3 regions of the Paenibacillus sp. J31P190 genome follow, and region 3 is predicted to be linked to each of the others. Evidence: predicted binding sites of a transcription regulator. Region 3 holds the regulator's gene; each other region holds the start of a gene.

The links. The regulator Rex, encoded in region 3, represses fermentation and respiration genes when NADH is low (regulators of the CRP and FNR family bind a similar motif). The targets are predictions, from matches to a motif close to TTGTGAAATATTTCACAA.
Region 1: the regulator Rex is predicted to act here: its motif matches at 1,427-1,444, upstream of AC58U0_RS02905 (DoxX family membrane protein).
Region 2: the regulator Rex is predicted to act here: its motif matches at 1,573-1,590, upstream of AC58U0_RS02865 (hemerythrin domain-containing protein).

The regions. Positions count from the first base shown of each region.
Region 1 is NZ_JCAUAS010000001.1:688,747-692,027, reverse strand. Features, by position in the region: gene AC58U0_RS02915 (Ger(x)C family spore germination protein) at 1-257, shown strand, start outside; gene AC58U0_RS02910 (MBL fold metallo-hydrolase) at 369-1,325, opposite strand; gene AC58U0_RS02905 (DoxX family membrane protein) at 1,504-2,028, shown strand; gene mobA (molybdenum cofactor guanylyltransferase) at 2,157-2,768, shown strand; gene AC58U0_RS02895 (cytochrome c oxidase subunit 2A) at 2,894-3,058, shown strand; gene AC58U0_RS02890 (cytochrome c oxidase subunit II) at 3,093-3,281, shown strand, end outside.
Region 2 is NZ_JCAUAS010000001.1:681,152-684,432, forward strand. Features, by position in the region: gene AC58U0_RS02860 (Crp/Fnr family transcriptional regulator) at 232-927, shown strand; gene AC58U0_RS02865 (hemerythrin domain-containing protein) at 967-1,509, opposite strand; gene AC58U0_RS02870 (methyl-accepting chemotaxis protein) at 1,677-2,960, shown strand; gene AC58U0_RS02875 (putative bifunctional diguanylate cyclase/phosphodiesterase) at 3,121-3,281, opposite strand, start outside.
Region 3 is NZ_JCAUAS010000002.1:492,841-496,121, reverse strand. Features, by position in the region: gene dinG (ATP-dependent DNA helicase DinG) at 1-966, shown strand, start outside; gene AC58U0_RS05695 (redox-sensing transcriptional repressor Rex) at 969-1,589, shown strand; gene AC58U0_RS05690 (inorganic phosphate transporter) at 1,631-2,632, opposite strand; gene AC58U0_RS05685 (DUF47 domain-containing protein) at 2,697-3,281, opposite strand, start outside.

The DNA of each region.
Region 1 (3,281 bases), on a different contig from region 3:
ATCCTTATTCATTTGATAAGCCCGAGTCTATACCTGCCTTAGAAAAAGAAATCGAAAAAAAGCTGAGGGAGGAAATAGAAACATTCATCGCGAGTTTGCAAGCGAATGAATCTGATGTTGTCGGGTTCGGTGAGGTCTATCGGAGTAAAATAAGAGACTCAAAGCTAACGAAAGCAAAGTGGCACCCCATGTTCAGAGAAGCAAAAATCAACGTTCGCGTAAATTTCACATTGAGACATACCGGTGCTATTGAGTGAAAATGAAAGATCATAATGCAAAAAGCTGCCATTGGCTTAATCCAGGGCAGCTTTTACTTTGTCAGTAGATAAGAAAGTATAAGTTTTAACCCAGAAGGACGACGGAGTCGTTTATCCTTGGTCCACCAGTGTTTCCCCGTGTTTCAGCAGTTTAAGACGGCTTGAGTCGAGCTCCCTTCTCCGCCAATCGGCCAATAACCGGTCAAGTGCTTCCTGCGGCGTATCATCGGCTAGCCGGAAAGCGCCATAATGCATCGGGATGAACGTTTCGGCTCCAACATCGAGGAATGCCTGAATCGCCTCCTCTGGCGAAACGTGCTGCATACCCATAAACCACTCCGGCTCGTATGCGCCGATCGGCATGAGAGCATAGCGAATACCCGGAAATCTCGCTCCGATGTCGCGGAAGCCTTGGAAATATCCGCTGTCTCCGGCAAAATAAATCGCATCGTTCTTCTCCGCGCCATCCTCTAATAACTCTGCTGAGTGATTGATCACCCAGCCTCCCCAAAGCGACTTGTTCGTATCCGTCAGCGTACGCCGAGTCCAATGCTGTGCTGGAACGAAATGAAACTCCAGCGGCCCGACCGTCGTCTTCCCCCACCAAGGCAGCTCGTGGACTGTACTCAGCCCAAGCCGCCTTATCTTCACGCCAAGTCCTTCAGGCACTAGGGCAACAGGCGAGCCTTTCAGCTTGCGCAATGAACCGACGTGCAGGTGATCGTAATGCGAATGAGACAGCAAGACGATATCAACCGGCGGTATTTCATCGAGTGCAAGCCCTGGGGCCTCGAGCCTGCGGGCAAAGCCCATTCGGTTCGCCCATACCGGATCTGTAACGATCGTCAAGCCTGCTATCTGCAGCAGGAAAGTCGAGTGTCCAATCCAGGTGATCGTTGTTTCACCGCGGTTATGCAACAGGAGCTCCTGCTGCTTATGCTCCGCTTGGCCGATGCGTAAGGTGAGATCCTTGACTTTCCCTTTCCGTTCTTGCTGCCATCGGCGAATTTCCTTCCATGTTTTCACCTTCGCAGTTGGATCCGCATTGCTATAACGTTTGCGTGCCATAAATCGCTGCTCCCCTCATAAAGCCGCCATAAGTCCTTTGAAATCATATCTCCATACCTATTAAGATGTGGAATCTTATCACTTTTGTCAACTTTTAGTTGGTGTGATCTATTTCACATACCGGAAAGTTTTTTCAAAATATAATGAAGACAGAAAAGAAAAAAAGGAGATGGTTCAAATGATGAAATGGTTAAGGGGAAATCGTTACGCGGCGATGATATTGACGATTATTCGTTTGTATGTGGGTTGGCAGTGGATGACAGCCGGATGGCATAAAATCGCCGGAGCAAAGCCATTTGACGCAGCGGGTTATTTGAAAGGTGCAATTGCGAAGCCAGTCCTTGAATCGGGAACTACGGATATGGTTTACGCGAATTACGTGGCTTTCTTGAAAAGCTTTGCCCTCCCCAATGTGGGCGTCTTCAATACGCTAGTTCCTTGGGGGGAATTGTTAGTTGGTTTGGGTCTGATTCTTGGCGCACTGACGACTGCAGCGATATTCTTTGGGTTATTAATGAACTTTATGTATATGTTCGCCGGAACGGTTAGCAGCAACCCATGGTTAATCCTTCTTGGATTCTTTATCATCGCCGCAGGCGCTAACGCAGGCAAGTTCGACGTTGACCATCTGATCCTTCCGTATCTTCACAAATGGTTTGATAAAATGATCGATAGACTCCATTTGAAGCCAAAATATAAATAAGTGTGCACAATGGAGCGGGTAATTTTCAAAGGACGTTCATATATGCCAAAAGAACCTACTCTTTGACTCAGTTCGCTGAAGAAGAGTAGGTGTTTTTTTCTCACAATAATACGGATAGAGGGAGTGTGATGGTGATGCTTACAGGCGTCATTTTGGCTGGTGGAGCAAACCGTCGAATGAATGGGAAACTGAAAGCATTACTTCCATTTGGTGGACAGCCTCTCATTGTTCGCCAAGTGGATCGGATGAAGATATTGTGTGATGAAATCATTGTTGTAACCAACGATCCCAAGTCGTTTCTGCCTATTCTGGATCGTTCGGTACGGATCATTACGGATTTTCACACCGGCAATGGACCGCTTGGGGGCATGCATGCCGGATTGTCGTTAGCTAAGCATTCATCGGTCTGGGTTGTTGGTTGTGATATGCCTTTTATTTCTTATAAAGCTGCCGAACTTTTGTGGAACAGAAAACGGGAAGGCATTGAGGCTGTAGTTCCTCTTGTATCGGGTAAATTAGTTCCCCTGCATGGGATTTATGATCGAGAATGCAAGACTAAGATTCTTCCTCTGCTGGGTAAAGGTGAAACTCGGGTTTCAGCTTTACTGGAACATATTTTCTGGAGTGAGTTAGGGGACGAATATTTGCAGAAGAATGGCGTCGATCTGAAATTCATTTCGAGCATCAAGACCATGGAAGATTATGAAGCTTTCCAACACACCGTGAAGACGGGGATGTAAGGAATTGTTCCATTTTTGACCATTTAGGATTTCTCATATACGGAATGTGACATAAATCATAGTGGCCTCTGAAGAATGCTCCTAGAATGAGGATAGCTGGAATTTAACATGGAGGTGGGTCTGAAATGAGTATTAGAAAGTTAAGTAATGAGCAGCCCGAACAAATGAGAATAAACAAGGCGGAACAAGAGCCAGTATTGAAAGGCACATTTGCCTCGGTCATGCTGCTCGGAGCTTTTCTAGCCATAACTTGGGTCGCTGTATTTCTATTATTTCTGTACAGACAGTAGCACATTTCACGATTAGAAAAGGATGGTTTAAACCATGCATATTCATAAACTGGAGAAAATTTGGCTAGCAATTGGCATCAGCATGCTGTTCGTGTTCCTTGGCGTTTTGGGTGTTTCTGCGTTTGCCATGGGGGTGAAACCGCCAAGTGAGCATCATCATCGGATTGATCCTGCGAAAGTAGCAGAGACAGCACCTTTTGACAAACTAGGATTGTATAAGACC
Region 2 (3,281 bases), on a different contig from region 3:
TCCACTCATCTTGTATGTCAGGGAAAACCCTGATTTCACAATCAGGAAATTATGCGAATTCACCTGTAAATTACCTCATAAGTCATCAGGAAAGATAGGGATTAACTTGTGATTTATCTCACACTGAAATAGGGACTTTTCCCTCCAAAGATCAGCAGAACTCCCGATAAACAAAACCATCTGAACCCGCTAAGATAGAGATAACAAAGAAACCTTGAGGAGTTGGTACAGATGGCTGATAACGGTATTCTAGCTTTTTTTTCTGAAGAAAATTTCCATAAATTACAAAGCATTATGTATGTGAAACATGCGGAGAAAGGTGATTATCTATTCTGGGAAGGCGATATCGCGGATAAATTGTACTACGTAATAAAAGGCGGGGTGCGCATCACCAAGCTGTCGGAAACAGGCAAGAGCTTTATCATATCGCTGCATCAGGCAGGTGATTTATTCGGTCAGATCGATCCCTTTCAGAACTCTGTACAAAGCTATAGTGCGGAAGTAACTGCAGATTGTGAGATTGGGGTCATTCAACGAAAAGACCTCGAAGTATTGCTTTGGCAGCATGGGGACTTGGCCATCGAGTTTATGAAATGGATGGGGCTTATGCACCGCATGACCGAAACGAAGTTCCGTGATTTGATGATGTACGGAAAACCAGGTGCACTCTGTTCGTTACTTATCAGACTCAGTAATTCATATGGCGTTCCAAACGGTGAGCATACGCTGATCAATTACAAGATCAATCATACAGAAATGGCCGATATGATTGGAGCTACACGGGAAAGTGTCAATCGGATGTTGAGTGATATGAAGAAGGAAGATGCGCTTGAAATTCACAATGGCCATATCGTGATTAAGGATTTAACCTATCTCCGCGATGTTTGCCACTGCGAAAACTGCCCCAAAGAGATTTGCCGCATGTAGCATTCCGATTAAAATGGTCCAATTAACTAAGAGAAGAAGCTAAGAGAAGAAGGATTCAAGGTCCGTTAGCACTTTCTCCGTCAAAGGAATTACGAGCTGTTCTTCCATCGTAAAGTGATCATTTAAGATTAAACAGGCCTGTATGAGATGCGACGCTGCCTCAATCAGCTGTTTTTTGATGACAATTGGCGTTAAATCAATGATGGTTTCATGGAAGGTCTGAATAAATGAAATCGCCAGCTGGTGATCCTTTTCAAGCACCCAAAAAGAGGGAGTTATCGATGGAGCTGATTGTCGGTTGAAGTAATCAAGCAGAAAGGGAAACAACTCCTGATCCTCCCACTCCGCATGGCGTTCCAATGCCTCCACAAAATGAGCGGTTTGCTGCCTTAGTTGACGTAAGACCTGAACCCCCTCAGCAGGATCATCCAGCAGGCTCACTTCCTTAGCGCTATGCTCGAGAGCCTTTAACTGCTGTCTTAATTGGTTATGCTCTTCCTTCAGACGATCCGTGGCAAAATCAAGTTCATCTGGGTTGGATGAGGCTATCCCCAACATGCAGGTTATTGAAAGTGGTGCCATCTTCATCCCTCCAACATTCGTCGTTTGCTTCTATCTCTAGTATAAATTCTTTGCCGATTATCGCTGTGAGAAACATCACATCTGCGTTTTCAAGATTCTGTTATATTTTTCGCAAGTGCTTATTGGAAGCATTCATCGCAGAAAAAGCAGAATGGGGACTGACGAAGATGAAGAAATTTAAATGGAGTATAGTCAAGAAAATGGTCCTTGGCATCACGTTAGTATCCACCGTAACCTATGGGACCAGTGCTTTTTTTATTTTCACCCTGCAAGGTTTATTTAAAGATTACATGCCGGATTGGCTGTTCATCTGGATCACCCTTTCTTTGGGTATTTTCTGGACAGGATTTCTGGGATGGATTGCGGCAAAATGGTTCATTAAACCCCTACTGCAGCTTACAGACGCAGCTAACGAGGCCTCTGCAGGAAATTTGCAAATTACTATCACTCCAAGTAAATCGGATGATGAATTAAGAGCACTCAGCCTTTCTTTCTCGATGATGATCGGAAATTTAAGAGAAATCATTGATGGAATTTCAGTCAACTTCATAGGAACCGATATGCATGTGGATGAATTGAGATCAGCGATTGGACATGCTGCAGCTCATGTGGAATTGATAACAACGACGATTGAAGACATATCCCATGGTGCTGAACAGCAATCGAAATCCTCCGAAGCCATGTTCCTGTCCGTCGAACAAATCATGAGAACCACCGATGATATCAATAAAGAAGCCCATGAGGCCCGGCATTTAACGACGCAAATGATTATTACCATTAAGGATAGTGCAAGAGTGATTCAGTCGTTAGTTAATGGGATGCAAAGTCTTGCGATTTCCAATCAAGAATCCATCCATACTGTTCGACGTTTGGAAAGCAATGCGAAGCAAATCAGCGAGATTTCGAGCGTTGTGGGTGAATTCGCCAACCAAACCCATTTATTAGCCTTGAATGCTTCCATTGAGGCTGCGAGAGCCGGTGAACACGGCAAAGGCTTTGCCGTTGTGGCGGGTGAAGTGAAGAAACTCGCCGAGCAAAGTTCGCAGGCCGTTCATGACATTAATCAGCTTATCGACCAAATTCAGTCTGAGGTCAAGAATGTCGTCTTCAAAATTGCCCAGCAATTCGAAATGGTCAATAAAGAAGCCGCGAATGGGGAGTCAACCGCTTCAGCGCTTCAAAGTATCGTTGGTGAAGCAAATCAGGTCGATCAACTCGTGGATCATATTGCATCCATGGTCTCCAGCCAAGCGGATCAAGTACAGCTCACCTTACATGAAGCTCGAGATGTCACCGACATTGCCTCCAAAATCTCTTTGGGCGCAAAGGGCGTATTCGCTTCAACACAGGAACAGACGGCCGTGATGGAGGAAATCGCTGCATCCTCCGATGTACTGAGAGATCAATCCGCAAGTTTAAAGAAACAAATTGAAATCTTTAAAGTGAGATAAATCGACCTCTGTTCTTGGATGAAAATAGCCTTCCTACATGCACTGCTTTAGCATGTAGGAAGGCTTTTACGTTTGATCAACCTTTGGTAATCATGTAATTACCGATTATGTCATCCTTAGTTGAGAGTGGCGGTGGCTGAAATGCAAGGTATAATGCTACCTATCCAAAAATGGGCTCATCACAGAAGAAGACTTCGATCCCTTCGGGAGGCAGCGGTCGGCTTAACCAATAGCCTTGGATAGAATCACAATGGAGGTCCTTGAGAAAAGCCAGTTGATCTTCCGTTTCCACGCCCTCGGCAATCACTCGGAGCCCCAAAC
Region 3 (3,281 bases):
GAGCTGTATAACCATCGAGATGCCCTGCACTTTTTTATGAAAATGGCTGATGAGGGTTATGTGTATTGGATGGAAGCGGGTACCTATGCTAAATCGAAGTCACTGCAGCTCGTATCGGTGCCTACGGATGTAAGTGGCTTGCTGCAGCAGCATTTCTTTGAGACCAAAGACAGTATTATCCTGACCTCCGCGACGTTGTCTGTTAATAAATCTTTTCAATATTCAGCGGATCAATTAGGGTTAGTCATCCCTGAGGATGAAGAATCGGGCAAGCTGAAAACTGTTCAATTGCCATCTCCTTTTAATTATAGAGAACAGGCTCTCGTCGTCATTCCTCGGAACTTCCCAACAATCAAAGGTGCTGGTGATCCTGTTTTTATCAACGCACTTATTGAGTCGCTTAGCGATGTTGCGCGAATTACCAAAGGACGAATGTTGATTTTGTGCACTTCGAATCGTATGCTTAAGCAAATTTATGCCGGCATGAAGGATCTCTTGAAGCCACATGGGATCACCGTGCTCGGGCAGGGGGTAGACAGCGGTAATCGGAGTAAACTGACCCGGATGTTCCAAGATAACAAAATGTGCGTCCTACTGGGCACCAGCTCGTTCTGGGAGGGTGTCGATATTCCAGGAGATGCGCTAAGCTGTCTTGCTATTATAAGATTGCCGTTTCAACCGCCAAATCACCCTCTTGTTGAGGCTAAATGTGAAAATATTAAGAAGCGCAACGAAAATCCATTTATGAAATTTTCTGTGCCGCAGGCGGTCATTCGATTTAAGCAGGGCTTTGGCCGACTTGTTAGACGTGCAACCGATAAAGGCATCGTTATCATCTATGATACTCGTGTCATTGATACGTATTATGGCAAGCACTTCCTTTATTCATTGCCTGGTCCGAAGATTGAACATATGACGACCGAGCAAATGTTACCTAGGATTGAAGAGTGGATGGGGGAGGCATAGAGTTGAAAACACAAAAAATATCGGAAGCCGTCGTTCGAAGGCTGCCCATTTATTTACGCTTTCTGAATGAACTTGCAATGAAAAATGTATCGACGGTATCTTCGCAGGATTTGGGTCAAAAGCTCGATCTGAATCCGGCACAGATTCGTAAGGATTTGGCTTATTTCGGGGAATTTGGCAAAAAGGGAATTGGCTACGACATTGCTTACTTGATCGAGAAGATTAGACAGATCCTGAAGTTGGATCGACATATTCAAGTTGCTCTTGTTGGAGCGGGTAACCTAGGCCGTGCTTTATGCAATTATAATACTTACTTACGAAATGATATGAAGATTGTCGCTGTTTTTGATGCAATGCCAAGTAAGGCAGGGGAGTCGATTAACAATCTAATCGTTCAACCGATGCATGAGATGAAGAAGGTTTTATCCGAATTAGGCGTTCGTATCGGCATCATTACCGTTCCTGCGAACGAAGCTCAAAATGTAGCCAATCAATTCGTGGACTGCGGGATCGAAGCGATATTGAATTTTGCTCCGGTCATCATTAAAGTTCCTCCTGAGGTGCGTGTGCATCATGCGGATTTTACAACAGAATTGCAAAGTTTAGCTTATTATTTGGATTAGAAAAAGGCACGACCCAATTTACCTTGGGTCGTGCCTTTATTTTAGAAAATCAATCTGAACAATACGAAGTAGATCGAGAATGCGAGCGCGATGCTGATTGGAATTGTAATAACCCAAGTGATTAACATGCGGCCAACCGTGCCCCATTGAACTTCATGGAAACGCATGACACTGCCTGTCCCGATAATCGCGGAGGAAATAACATGCGTTGTGGACAATGGTTTACCCAAATGGGTAGAGAATTGAATAACGAGTGATGACGTCAAATCTGAGGCAAAGCCATTGATCGGCTCGATTTTAACAATCTTACCAGAAACGGTTTTAATAATTCGCCATCCACCGATGGATGTTCCAAGTCCCATGGCCAAAGCGGCAGCAATTTTCACCCACAGCGGCACTTCCAAGTCTGTTTGAACACCAGCTGCGACTAAACCAAACACGATAATGCCCATTGCTTTTTGTGCGTCGTTTCCACCATGGGAGTATGAAAGCAATCCCGCGGATAAAATTTGCAAGGTACGGAATACGCGATTTAGCTTCGATCTGGATGTATTCCCAGACCATAGAATGATGTACTTAATCAAGATCATAATTAAGTAACCTAGTCCGAAAGCAATAATGGGCGATAAAACCAAAATGATAATAATTTGAGTAAAACCACTCCAATTTACCGCATGAACCCCAGCGCCAGCGATAACAGCTCCAGCTAGAGAACCAAGGAGTGTATGCGAAGAAGAGGAAGGAATCGCCAGATACCAAGTCAACAGATTCCAAATGATAGCCGCAAGTAACGCAGCGATGACGATTTCAACGCCGTTTTCAATTTTGGCAGGATTGGCTATGCTTCCTCCAACGGTTTTGGCTACCTTAGAGGAAACCATGGCTCCGACGAAATTGAGTGTGGCTGCCATGGCGATGGCTACACGTGGACTTAAGGCACGTGTGGAGATCGAAGTTGCAATCGCATTAGCCGTATCGTGAAATCCATTAATAAAATCAAAAAGTAAGGCAAGTACAACGATAACGATTAAATAAGTTAACATGATTTCCTCCTAAGAGTTTTCCATTTGGAAAACTTTCTTCGTAGACATAGGACACGAGTGTGCCTTATGAATAGCGAAGTACAACGCTATCAAGGATATTGGCTACATCTTCACAAGCATCCGTTGTTTCTTCCAAACGCTCATAGATTTCTTTTAGTTTAAAATCTTCGTACGGGTCTTTACGTGTGATGAAAATTTGCCGAATCCCTTCACGCATCAAACGGTCTCCGTCATTCTCGAGGGAATTAATAGCAACCGTATGCTCGGGAATTTGCATATATTTTTTCTTAGCCAGAAGCTTGAAAGCATCCAGCATATGCTGGCAAGAGTCTACTATGACAGCCGAAAACTCTTTCATATAAGAATCTGTATGGGATACAGCAAGATAGTCGAAACGAGCAATTGTAGCTTCAATACCATCTGTTACATCATCAACTTTGGAGGCTAGAACCATAATGTCTTCACGATCAATCGGTGTAATAAATACTTTGTTTAAACCTTTAAAAATTTCGTGAGTAATGGAATCGCCTGCATGCTCTAAATCATTGATGGCTTTTACATACTCAATCGGCGGTTTATCACCCATCATAGCTGTGCGAAATAATTGAGCAGTTTGCAAGGCGTTCTCTGCAGCACGGATGAGAAGTTG